DNA from 3 places in the Paenibacillus polygoni genome. Region 3 is predicted to be linked to each of the others. Evidence: a T-box and tRNA genes for the amino acid it is inferred to sense, from the RefSeq annotation. Region 3 holds a T-box; the other regions hold tRNA genes.
What was found. The T-box of region 3 lies ahead of leuS (leucine--tRNA ligase). A T-box ahead of a tRNA ligase gene usually reads a tRNA of that ligase, here a tRNA-Leu.
Positions count from the first base shown of each region.

Region 1 (4,418 bases), 180 kb from region 3:
TATTAAAAGAATCTATTCTAGCTACCTTCACTCGTTACTAAGTATAAAACGCTGAACAATTTTAATCTTCCTCCTCCCTCAGTGCTGCATTCACTTGTTCAATTTGCTGTAGGACCGCATTTTGAAATTTCAATTCTTTTATGATTACTCCATACTCTTCGTTTAGCGATTTTACGGTTTCGTTCGATTCATTCAGGTAATTTACTTTGATAAAATCCACCTGAGCTTCATCATCAGCAAATTTGTTCATTGCACTACTCATTATGTTGTCCTTGTATTCTGCTTTTTTAATCCGCTGTTCCAGTTTTTCAGCTTCCTGTTCCAGATATTCGACGCGGCTGCTGATTTCTCTTTCCCATACCTCTAAGTCTTCTTGTTCCACTACGCTTCATCCTTCCCTATGATTCATCCATCTTGCTATGTATATATAAACCAAAACATACGGATCAATCACGGTTCTCACAAAAAAAAAGAGCACCAGCTATTAACCGGTGCCCTCTTTTCATTGCTTAGTAAAGAATTGTTTTAGAAATGATAACCAACAGGATGAAAAGGACAAGGATTGCTCCAATTGATGTCCATCCACCGCCGTATCCTCCACCGAAACCATATCCGTATCCAGATACTTCGCTCATTGTCGTCTCCTCCTTATCACTAAGGTATGAGATAATATATGATCAAAGCTGGAATGTGGCAGGGCAGAAGTCTATTATGGTTATAAAACTTTATCCAAATCTTATCCTATGTTATTTCGCGTGTTGCGGTTTACCTTCTTGTTTATCACGACGCATACCAGCTAAACCAATCAGACCGAGCAACCCAAGCCATCCCCAGTTGCCACTGCTACCGTCTGTAGAATTTGCATTCACACTATTTGTACCGTACGTACCCGTACCTGTACCATATCCGTTATACCCGTTTGTGTTGTCATTCATGCTACGGGAACGAGACATGTTGGAGTATCCTCCTTGGAGAGAATCGTTATACCCTCTTGAATCATAATGGCCTTTCGTCTCATTCACCTGATTCGTTGTAGAATTGGTTTTCATGTGACTGCTTTCAGCCATAGCTGGGACTGCAATAGCCATAGAGATACTTGCTGCTGCGAGCATGGTTGCCATTTTCTTTTTCATAACAGTCATACACCTCCAGATAAGTTTTGGTTGCGATTATAGGTTCCCCGTCAGCAAAAAAACTTATTCGACAATGTAACTGGAGGATATAGGGCAACAAAAAAACTCACCGTTTGCAGCCGGCGAGTTTTTCGTATATACCATATTTTAAAGGGGGAAATACAGTTACTATTATAAAAAACCATCCTTAAAATAACATGATAATAACCTAAAAATAATATGAAAATTGCACGTTTACCGCTGACCTCGACGAGATCGGACGACGAAAGTATACAGGTCTTTTTCGAATTTCTGTCCATTCTCCAGCTCTACATAAGTTTCATCATGGGATGTAACGACTGCTCGATAAGCAATCAATTTAGGGCCTTTCCAAATCGTAACTGCTGATCGAAAATAAATGGCATTATCAAATTGGAGCGGCTGTCTCATAATATAACCTACCGAATGTAATGAAGAACGTGCTTTCCGTTTCCCACGTCCGTGTGCGTCCTCAGGAAGAGCGTGAATTCTTGCAATCTGAGCAAAAGGAATCTTGATTCGTTTGGCACCCACCACCACTAATTGAGCTTCGTCATCCCATTTGAGCAGTATTCCTTGTACAGGGTCTTTATGGCCATCCATTCGGTCTACGATAACCCTGCGACCAATCCAGTGTTGCATCATTCACCCTCCTTTCTAACTTTCCGGAATGACCCAATCGACGGCCTTCATTCCTTTTGATTCTAGAAACTGATTTGCTTTTGAAAAAGGTCTGCTTCCTATAAAACCATGCCGAGCGGCAAGCGGGCTAGGATGCGAAGATTCAATTACCAAATGACGAGAACGGTCAATAAAGGCTCCCTTTTTCTGAGCGTGATTTCCCCAGAGCATGAACACAGCCGGCTGATTTCGCTCATTTATCTTTTCAATGACAGCATCTGTGAATCGTTCCCATCCAAGACCCTTGTGTGAATTAGGCTGACCTTCTCGTACAGTTAATACATTATTTAATAATAATACCCCTTCTTCTGCCCAATGTGTAAGTGAACCATGGGAAGGAATAGGTATCCCTAGATCTGCATGCAGCTCTTTATATATGTTCCGTAAAGAAGGAGGAATCCTAACCCCTTTTTTGACCGAAAAGCTTAGTCCTTCCGCTTGACCTTGTCCATGATAAGGATCTTGTCCAAGAATAACCACTCGGGTATCCGAATAAGAAGTTAACTTTAATGCATTAAATATTTCCTCTTTCGGTGGAAAGACATGCTCTGTTTTATATTCTACAGCAAGTGCATTACGAAGCTCTTGTATATATTCCTTGTTCATCTCATCGTGTAAAATCGTATCCCAATCATTATTGAACATGGAGTATCTTCCTTTCGCAGTAAGAGTAAATGGTAACTTGTAAAAAAATAAGCTGGTCTCCGCTAAGGAGCCAGCTTATACATATAAGATGCCGAGGACCGGGATCGAACCGGTACGGTAGTCACCTACCGCAGGATTTTAAGTCCTGTGCGTCTGCCAATTCCGCCACCCCGGCATATATAGCGCTTATCTTGCGCATATACACCGATTTTTTGAGTTATCTAAGTGCTATTAAACTTCAAAAAATCCTGCGAAATTGATTATAACATGATTATAAATTTTATACAACACTTTTCTTCAAATAATATTTAACATACTCAAACCTACAAATTCGCAGATCTAAATGATTAGATGAAATGAAAATAACTTCCTATCGTTAATAGAATCAGAAAAAGAAAAGCGACTAGAGGCTGAGCCGCCATAAACAAGCATATTACTTTCCATTTATCTCTTGTCCGGTATACAAAGACATTAATAAGAAAGAAGAAAAAAACCACAATAGGCAGCATGACAAGGAATATCGCCAGCAAACCGGCACCAGGACTCTGCACCACCTTACCTAGCCCGCTTATCATGGTAAGAACGGGGTCTAACAGTATAATTGCCATGATATACAAAAGTAAGGTTCCAGAAATAAAACGTATCATCGATACTTGTTCATGGTTTCTTTTCAAGATCAAGTGAAGGAGCAGCATAGTGACAACGGCATAGTATATCAACATGAGTCCAAACGTCTTCATATCATCACTATTGCCGTTGCCTGATAAAAATAATTCAATAAAAAATCCCATACCACTCTCTCTTTTTATCAGATTTCAGCTTATCTCTTACGGACCCATCAACCAAACCGCTCTGTTTTATACCATTTGGATTTTCTCTTAAACACTTTATCCAGCAAAATGGAGATGAATGCTTTGAGAGAAATAATAAGAAAAAGCTGTGCATACGTAAAATAAGAAATACAAGCCAGCACAAAATTCCGTGTGTTGCTCTGTCCATAGTCTGTAGCAAGCGCCAAGTTAATTTGAAGGACGTACAAATAATACATCAGTGCCCATGCAATCATTAAAAAGACATATACATCAGAGGAGAACTGAAAGGGCATGACGACGTCCATACCAAACAAAAATAAGACCTGATACACCACATTAATAACAAAAAGAACATCAGATACGAGGATCGCAAGTAAAAACCAGAAATAACTGGTGCCATAATAAAGGACCTGAACTTTAACCCTCCAGCTGGAGGATGGTTTGAAAAGTTCGAGAATATGATCCATCACAACGCTATAATTTCCTTTGGCCCATCGTTCGCGCTGTTTCATGTATACTCGTAAATCTTCAGGCTCTTGTTGATATGCTTCTGCCTGGGGCGCCAGTGCTATGAGCTGACCTCGTGATAAAATGTCAAAAGATATAGCGGTATCTTCGGTAATTGCATCTTCATCCCAACCGCCGATTTCACGAATCAATTCTGTTTTTATAATAAAATTGGTTCCTGGAATGGTACCGAGCTTAAATAACTCCCACATTCCTGTGTGATAAATTCGCTGCGCAGTGACAAGTTCGAGATTTATACATTTGGACAAAAAATTCTGAGCTCTGTTCCGAGCCTTATTACGACCGAATACGGCTCCATAGGTTTCCGGATCTTCTAATGCTTTATCGACCAAAAATAGAAGTGCATTCCGCTCTGGAGCTGCATCGGCATCATAGATACAAATCCACTCCCCTGTAGCATGTGAAAGTGCATCATTCAGCGCTCCGGATTTACCTCCCGTCCCCTTTCTCTCCATAATCATAAAATCCCTTGATTGGTAATCGGGATGTTTTTTAAGATCATAGAGCTTCTTAGCCGTGTTATCTGTGCAGTTGTCCGCAATTACAATCACTTGTAATTTATCATGCGGATAATTCATTCTTAGAATATGTTCAACCGTCA
Region 1 covers NZ_CP127162.1:3,654,636-3,659,053, forward strand. The annotation lists gene QPK24_RS17525 (hypothetical protein) at 62-382, opposite strand; gene QPK24_RS17530 (YjcZ family sporulation protein) at 510-635, opposite strand; gene QPK24_RS17535 (WGxxGxxG family protein) at 747-1,133, opposite strand; gene QPK24_RS17540 (LSm family protein) at 1,368-1,796, opposite strand; gene QPK24_RS17545 (uracil-DNA glycosylase) at 1,809-2,477, opposite strand; tRNA gene QPK24_RS17550 (tRNA-Leu) at 2,567-2,652, opposite strand; gene QPK24_RS17555 (hypothetical protein) at 2,825-3,268, opposite strand; gene QPK24_RS17560 (glycosyltransferase family 2 protein) at 3,316-4,418, opposite strand, start outside.
Region 1: it encodes a tRNA-Leu, which carries the amino acid that the T-box ahead of leuS (leucine--tRNA ligase) is inferred to sense. The anticodon was not compared.

Region 2 (4,418 bases), 2.2 Mb from region 3:
TAAATTACTTGATGCAGCGAACCTGCATTTTCATAGTTTGTTCACAGCGAAGCCACACATCTTTGTCAGTGTGCAGAATCCGCTTGCACGGCAATCGAAGGTTACCATTGAGGATTTAGAAGAGTATCCTTATCTGTCATTTGAACAAGGGGAGTATAATTCGTTTCATTTCTCAGAGGAAATTTTAAGTACGTTATCACATAAAAAAAGCATACGAGTAAATGACAGAGCGACACTATTTAATCTATTGATTGGACTAAACGGGTATACGATTTCAACCGGGGTGTTGAGTGCGGATTTAAATGGCCATGACATTATCCCTGTACCGCTGGATTATCATGAGACGATAAATGTAGGCTGGATCTCTCACAAAAATGCGATGCTTTCAAAGCTGGCACTAGCCTATGTAGAAGCCTTACAGGAAGCGACACAAAAGTTTGATATAGTCTAAAGTTATAACCAGCTATAGTTTATTGAAGTTACGCTATAACTGATCTTTCATGGTATCTTTCTATTACGAACTTATGAAATACCAATTAAAGGAGATCAGTGATATGAGCCAAATTACCAAAGCAGGTACAGAGAGAAGTGTTACTCCCTATCGTTTTGATGTGGTTGGAAGCTTCTTACGCCCAGAAGCGTTAAAACAAGCAAGAGCTAAATTTCAAGCAGGAGAAATCACTGAGGCAGAATTAACCAAAGTGGAAGATCGGGAGATTATTCGTCTAGTCGAAAAACAAAAAGAAGTGGGCCTAAAGGCTGTTACCGACGGAGAATTCCGCCGTTCTTGGTGGCATCTTGATTTTATGTGGGGACTCGATGGAGTAGAGAAAGCAAGCGATGTTAAGGGCTATCCATTCCAAGGAGAAACCACAAGAGGAGAAACAGCACGGCTTGTGGGTAAAATCGGATTTTCTTCTTCTCATCCATTTGTTGCACATTATCAGTTTTTAAAACAAGCAGCAGGCGATGATGTGGTAGCTCGTCAAACGATTCCTGCACCGGCACAGTTCCTCTCTGAGCTTTATCGCCCAGAGAATAAAGCTGCGATAGATCAGTTCTACAGCAGTGAAGAAGAACTTGTAAAAGACATTGCTAAAGCTTATCATGATGCCATTCTAGCCTTTTATGAAGCAGGTTGCCGCAGTATTCAGCTGGATGACTGCACATGGGGAATGCTGTGTGATAAAAACTATCTCGAAGCAAAACAGCAAGCAGGCGTGAACGTTGCTGACACGGCTAAGCTGTATGCAAAACTCAATGAGCTGGCCGTATCCTCTTTGCCGTCTGATCTTATCGTTACTACACATGTATGCCGTGGTAATTATCATTCCACATGGGCATCTTCAGGCGGATATGAACCGATCGCTGAAACTTTGCTTGGAATTGATAACATTTCAGGTTACTACCTTGAGTTTGATACGGACCGTGCGGGAGATTTCAAACCTCTTCGTTTCTTGAAAGAAGATCAGCAAGTAGTACTTGGTCTATTCTCATCTAAGATCGGGGAGCTGGAGAGCAAGGAAGAAATTTTCAAACGTATTGAAGAAGCAACAGAGTATGTTGATATTAATCGAATTTGCCTTAGTCCTCAGTGCGGATTTGCTTCGACAGAAGAAGGAAATATTTTGACAGAAGAACAACAATGGAACAAACTTGCTTTTATTAAGGAAATCGCAGAGCAAATCTGGCAATAAGCCGCATGTTATTATCCCTCTGATGCTACTCGGAAATGAGCTTTCTTAGAAAGCCATTGGCATTTCAGGGGGATTTTTTTTCGTTTTTCACTTATACTTGCTAATCTTAAAAACTACCATTATAATACAGGAATATGATAGATTATGCGGCCGTGGCGGAATTGGCAGACGCGCACGGTTCAGGTCCGTGTGGGTTCACCCCCGTGGAGGTTCGAGTCCTCTCGGCCGCATCCTACTTAAGAAGGCTCGTCACATTGCTCTTGCAGCAATCGTGACGAGCTTTTTTATTGCCTTTATTGCCCCGTTTCTACGCCTGTGTTTTTGTGGCTCCATTTCGGAAGTCTGTCGGTGACATACTAAACTTCCAATGGTGGAAGCAATATGCTGAATACTGATCTGCTGAGGATATTGTAAGGTGATCCCTTTTCCACCCAGGCGGTATGTACGAGATAATATTCATACACAGATGGACCAATTAAGGGATAGGGTTCATGTCTTTCTTCACCCGTAAATAAAACAGCGGGTTCTTCAGAACAGGACTGGTGTTAATAGCTCTCTTTTTAATAATGCAACAAACGTCCATATAAGTCTTGTGTTTCTCCATATTCATTTCTCTCTTCATGTTTTATATTGAAAGCGTAACAAAAAAACGAAGAATACAATAGAAAACACTGTAATACAGGTGAAACTAAGCTTTTAACGATAGCGAGTCATAAGTTACATCATAACAAGTGAATATTTTTTAATTGCAGCTAAGGAGGAATGAAAGATGGACAAGATTACATTTATCGGGGCAGGAAGCACTGTGTTTGCTAAAAATGTGTTAGGTGATTGTATGATGACCCCTGCTTTGCAAGGTTTTGAATTAGCTTTATTTGATATTAACCTAGAGCGACTGACCGATTCAGAGAACATGCTGAGTAATTTAAAAAAAAGCGTTGGCAGTACATGCAGGGTTACGGCTTACGCCGATCGTAAGGAAGCACTGCGAGGTGCTAAATATGTGATTAATGCGATCCAAGTGGGCGGGTATGATCCTTGTACGATTACCGATTTTGAAATTCCAAAGAAGTATGGTCTTCGTCAAACGATTGCCGATACCGTTGGCATCGGCGGCATATTCCGTAATCTGCGTACGATTCCAGTAATGATGGATATTGCTGCTGATATGCGGGAAGTATGTCCTGATGCCTTATTTTTGAATTACACGAATCCAATGGCTGTGCTTACGAATGTAATGAATACATACGGAGGAATTAAAACAGTAGGATTATGTCATAGTGTGCAGGTCTGTGTACCTCATATGTTTGCACACCTTGGCATAGATCAAACGGGAGTACAGGCAAAAATCGCGGGAATTAATCACATGGCATGGCTTCTAGAAGTAACGCGGGATGGGGAGGATTTATACCCCGAGATTAAGCGAAGAGCAGCAGAGAAACAGAAGGAATCTCATGGAGATATGGTTCGATACGAGATGATGCTGAAGTTTGGATATTACATCACAGAATCATCAGAGCATAATGCGGAATACCACCCTTACTTTATTAAAAAGAACTATCCGGAACTCATTGAAAGATTCCAAATCCCGCTTGACGAGTACCCGCGTAGGTGTGTAGAACAAATCGCAGGCTGGGAACGTATGCGGGATGAGATTGTGAATAATACGGAACTGAAACATGAGCGTACTCATGAATATGCTTCCTACATTTTAGAAGCAATGGAAACCGGTAATCCATATAAAATCGGCGGCAATGTAATGAACCATGGTCTTATTACCAATCTTCCGAAAGAAGCTTGTGTAGAAGTACCTTGTCTCGTGGATGGCAGTGGAATAAGTCCAACGTATGTTGGCGATCTGCCTCCGCAGTGTGCAGCGCTTAACCTGACGAATATTAATACACAGCTACTTACCATTGAAGCTGCGATGACAGGCAAGAAAGAACATATTTATCATGCAGCCATGCTCGACCCGCACACAGCAGCAGAGCTTTCGATGGATGATATCATAAGGATGTGCGATGAATTAATAGAGGCTCATGGAGATTGGCTTCCTAGATATAAATAAGTCATTCTTAGCCAGGTAGGAATAAACGAGATAACAATCTGGTATTTAGAAAAGTATTGAAAGAAAAACAAGACTGTTCAGACATTTAGCCGTGTTAGAGCAGTCTTTTTAGTTGACAATTTGTACGTACATATTACACACTGTAGAATGAATTCATCGTACAGGAGGCGTTTGTAGTCATGGATATGAATGAACGTATAGAAAGATGGAATGAAGAGGCGAGTCAGTGTAAATGTGGATCAGCACATTATAAAGTAAATATTCAGATTTCTATGGAAAAAGGAGCGCTGAATAAGATTGCACCCTATGTGGTGAGTCAAGGTTATAAACAGGTTAGTGTCGTTTACGATGAAAATACAAGAGAGGCTGCGGGAAGAAAAGTTACCGCTCTTCTTGGAGATGCCGGCATTATGGTAAGTGAAGTACTCCTTAACGCTAACAAGGCAGGAGATGTCATTGCTGACGAAACATTTATTGTAGAGCTGCTTCTGGCTCTATCGCATAGCAGTGAGGCGGTTCTTGCCGTAGGTTCCGGTACTATTCATGATCTGGTAAGGATCGTATGCTTTAAAATGAAGATTCCGTTCATTTCTGTTCCGACCGCAGCTTCCGTAGATGGATTTACTTCTGCTGGAGCGCCCCTCGTTATCCGC
Region 2 covers NZ_CP127162.1:1,659,777-1,664,194, forward strand. The annotation lists gene QPK24_RS07955 (LysR family transcriptional regulator) at 1-451, shown strand, start outside; gene QPK24_RS07960 (5-methyltetrahydropteroyltriglutamate--homocysteine S-methyltransferase) at 555-1,697, shown strand; tRNA gene QPK24_RS07965 (tRNA-Leu) at 1,844-1,927, shown strand; gene melA (alpha-glucosidase/alpha-galactosidase) at 2,467-3,765, shown strand; gene QPK24_RS07975 (sn-glycerol-1-phosphate dehydrogenase) at 3,945-4,418, shown strand, end outside.
Region 2: it encodes a tRNA-Leu, which carries the amino acid that the T-box ahead of leuS (leucine--tRNA ligase) is inferred to sense. The anticodon was not compared.

Region 3 (4,418 bases):
CATCTTCATTAATAAACAAACGCCATACACGTGCTAGGAAACGATAAGCTCCTTCTACACCATTCTCGTTCCAAGGTTTGGTTGCCTCAAGCGGCCCCATGAACATTTCGTAAATCCGAAGCGTATCTGCACCGTATTTTTCCACAATTTCATCTGGATTGATTACGTTGCCGCGGGACTTACTCATCTTCTCATTGTTCGTTCCAAGAATCATTCCTTGGTTTACGAGTTTATGGAATGGCTCTTTTGTATCTACGATGCCTAGATCATACAGAACTTTATGCCAGAAACGTGCATAGAGCAAGTGAAGTACGGCATGTTCTGCTCCGCCAATGTACAAGTCAACTGGCAGCCATTCACGTTGTTTTTCTTTGGATACCAGTTCCTTATCATTATGCGGATCAATAAAGCGCAGGTAATACCAGCAGCTTCCAGCCCATTGCGGCATGGTATTGGTCTCACGGCGTGCCTTCATTCCTGTCTCTGGATCGATAGTGTTTACCCAGTCTGTTGCATTAGCAAGCGGAGATTCCCCTGTACCAGACGGCTTAATCTCATCCATCTCTGGAAGCACAAGCGGAAGTTCACTTTCAGGTACAGTTTTCATCGTACCGTCTTCCAGATGCAGAATTGGAATAGGTTCACCCCAATAACGCTGACGGCTGAAGAGCCAGTCACGAAGTCTGTACGTTACTTTTCCTTCGCCTTTTCCATTATCCTCAAGCCAAGCAATTGCTTTGGCAATAGCTTCTTCATTCTCAAGTCCATCCAGCATACCGGAGTTTACGTGAGGGCCATCACCTGTGTAGGCTTCTTTTTCCACATCTCCACCCGATACCACTTCAATGATTTCAAGACCGAATTGTTTTGCAAATTCCCAGTCACGTGAATCATGTGCAGGCACTGCCATAATCGCACCTGTTCCATAACCAGCAAGAACATAATCAGCAATCCATACCGGCAATTTTGCACCACTGATCGGATTAATTGCATATGCGCCAGTAAACACCCCTGTTTTTTCTTTTGCAAGATCTGTACGCTCAAGGTCACTCTTACGTGCCGCTTGATCTTGATATGCTTTTACCGCAGCCTGCTGCTCCGGTTTTGTGATCTTCTCCACCAATTCGTGTTCCGGAGCAAGAACGGCATAAGTTGCGCCAAACAAAGTATCTGGACGTGTCGTAAATACTTTCAGCTGTTCTTCATGTCCTTCCAGCTCAAATGTCACTTCCGCACCTTTGGAGCGTCCAATCCAGTTACGCTGCATATCTTTAATGCTTTCCGCCCAGTCCAGTTCATCCAGATCATCAAGAAGACGGTCTGCATATTCAGTAATCTTTAGTACCCATTGACGCATTGGTTTACGTACGACAGGGAAGCCTCCACGCTCACTTTTCCCATCAATTACTTCTTCGTTTGCAAGAACCGTTCCAAGCTCTTCACACCAGTTCACCGGAACTTCAGATACATAAGCAAGACCACGTTTGTATAGCTGGATAAAGATCCACTGTGTCCACTTATAGTAGTCAGGATCTGTCGTGCTGATCTCACGATCCCAGTCATATGAAAATCCAAGTGATTTAATCTGACGGCGGAAGTTATTAACATTCTTCACCGTTATATCACGCGGATGTTCTCCTGTATCGATTGCATGCTGTTCTGCCGGAAGACCAAAAGCATCCCAACCCATCGGATGCAGAACATTATATCCGCGCATTCTTTTGTAGCGAGATACGATATCAGTCGCTGTATATCCTTCTGGATGTCCTACATGGAGACCCGCTCCAGAAGGATAAGGGAACATATCAAGGGCATAAAACTTTGGTTTATCTGCCTCTTCCCCTGTTTTAAATGTTTTGTTAGCATCCCAATATTGTTGCCATTTCGGCTCAATGGATTGCGGTTGATAGCCGTGCTTCGGCAGTTCTTTCTGACTCAATGTCCATCCTCCTCGTCATATGAAAACGTTAGAACCGGATTACGCCTTGAACGTCATACCATGCCAAAACGTATCACGGACCAACAAAAAAACCTCCGCATCCCATAGCGTATCATCGCTAGGGACGAGAGGTTAGATTCCCGTGGTACCACCCTAGTTAGCGGACATACGTGCTTCGCTGTCCACTCCCTTAAGCACCCTGTAACGGCGGTGAACCGATGAGGCTTCCCCTATAAAATATAGCCTGACCTCATATCTCCAAGGCGAGTTCATACAACCATGGCAACCAGCTTGCACCACCCGCTGGCTCTCTGTTATGCATTGGTTCTATTACTACTCCTCTTCATCGAAAACATGTTAAGTTTAATCGCAATCATTATACAAGACTGTAACAGATAAAGTCAAATAACTCTGTAAACCCCTGGCCCCCGTTCTAATTAAACTAAGAATATATTTAGCTGAAGACTAAACAGGGCAGGGCCAATAGAAAGTGATTCTGCTGATCTCTTATTTTATAGAGCTTTGTCGTCTATAGAATTAAGATAATCTTCAATACTCGTAATTACAGAAGTTACACACCCGTCTTTGAAAGGTGAAATAAGACCTGCCTCTTCCACCAGTTTGGTAAAGGATAAACTTCCTCCTAATTTGCACAAGTGCAAATAATTCGTCCAAGCTGCTTGATAATCCTCTCTAGACTGCTTCCAGAACTGGAATGCACAGATTTGAGCCAGTGTGTAGTCGATATAATAGAATGGAGATTGGTAAATGTGAGCTTGTTTTTGCCAGAAACCGCCTTGATCGAAATAGAGGTTGCTCTCGTAATTCCGATGCGGCAGATATTTACGCTCGATTTCACGCCAAGCTTGTTTACGCTCTGCCGGAGTTGCATCTGGATTACTGTAGACATAATGCTGGAATTCATCCACGGAAACACCATAAGGAATAAATAGAAGAGCACTCGACAAATGATCAAATTTATACTTTTCCACTTCATTTTCAAAGAAGAGATTCATCCACGGCCAGGTTAAGAACTCCATACTCATGGAATGAATTTCAGCCGCTTCATATGTAGGAAATAAATATTCAGGCACTTCGTAATTTCGGCTTTGGTACACCTGAAGTGCATGGCCTGCTTCGTGCGTGAGGACATCAATATCATCTGAAGTCCCATTGAAATTGGAGAAAATAAAAGGAGACTTGTAATCATAAATAAAGGTACAGTAGCCTCCGCTTTGTTTCCCCTTTTTGCTAACCAGATCCATCAGTTCATGGTCCAGCATGTAATTGAAAAACTCGCTCATTTCTGGAGCTAGTTCGTCGTACATTTTTTTACCGTTTTGCAAAATCCATTCGGGATCCCCTTTGGGCGCTGCATTTCCTGATGGGAATACGATATTCTCGTCGTAATAATACAGCTCATCTACCCCGATGCGCTCGCGTTGACGCTCTTTCAGCTTCGTAGCTACCGGAACAATCTCCTCCAGCACTTGTTTACGGAAGCTCGACACCATATCAGCGTTATAGTCCGTTCGATTCATTCTGGCATAACCCATCTCCACAAAGCTCGGAAATCCAAGTTTCTTCGCCATCTTGGTTCTGACTTTCACCAGTTCATCGTAAATCCGGTCAAGCTCTTCTTCATGTTCACTCAAAAAAGCAGTCCGTGCTTCTTCCGCACGTTTACGCATGTTCCGATCGGTAGACCGCATGAAAGGAGCAAGCTGCGATAAGGTACGCTCTTCCCCTTCAAAGAAAATCTTAGCCGAAGCAATCAGTTTTGAATATTCTGTCGTCAGTTTATTCTCTTGTTGCAAGTCACCGATAATGTCCGGACTAAATGTTTTGATGGTAAGCTCTGCGATCTGAAATAACTGCTTACCCCATTTTTTCTCCAGCTCAGCTCTAAAAGGAGAACTCACAAGCGCCTCGTAAAATTCAGTCGTATATTTCTGGAACATCGGCGATGTTTCATCGAAAAAGTCTTGCTCCGCCTTATAGAATTCATCATTGGTATCTACGGAATGGCGAATCGAAACCAGCGTCTCCTGTGTGGATAAAGCCCCGCGCAGTTTGTTGATGGCCGACATAGCCGCTTCCTGTTCATCTGCATTTTTTGCTTCACGGAATGTGGCGAGCAGCCCGTTAAACTCTTGTTCAAAACGTGCCACATCCGGCCGTTCATATGCATATTCACTAAATTTCACTTCCTAAACACCTGCTCTCTATCTCATTTTCTATCCATTATATCCCAAATGGTTTCTTGGTTCTATGTGTAGTTCTCCTATAATTGAATTATGGTTAAAAAAAAGCATCCTTCTCAATAAATCATCGAAAGGATGCTATATAAGCTACTTTTTAACGGCTACAAAAAATAAACGTGATGAATTCTCATTCGCCGGTTCCCACTCAAAATCGGCATAAATATTCACATCATGAAAACCTGCTTTAAGCAGCTGGCCTTTCATCCATTCCGGAT
Region 3 covers NZ_CP127162.1:3,830,605-3,835,022, forward strand. The annotation lists gene leuS (leucine--tRNA ligase) at 1-1,939, opposite strand, end outside; T-box leader at 2,057-2,295, opposite strand; gene QPK24_RS18335 (M3 family oligoendopeptidase) at 2,452-4,146, opposite strand; gene QPK24_RS18340 (class I SAM-dependent DNA methyltransferase) at 4,291-4,418, opposite strand, start outside.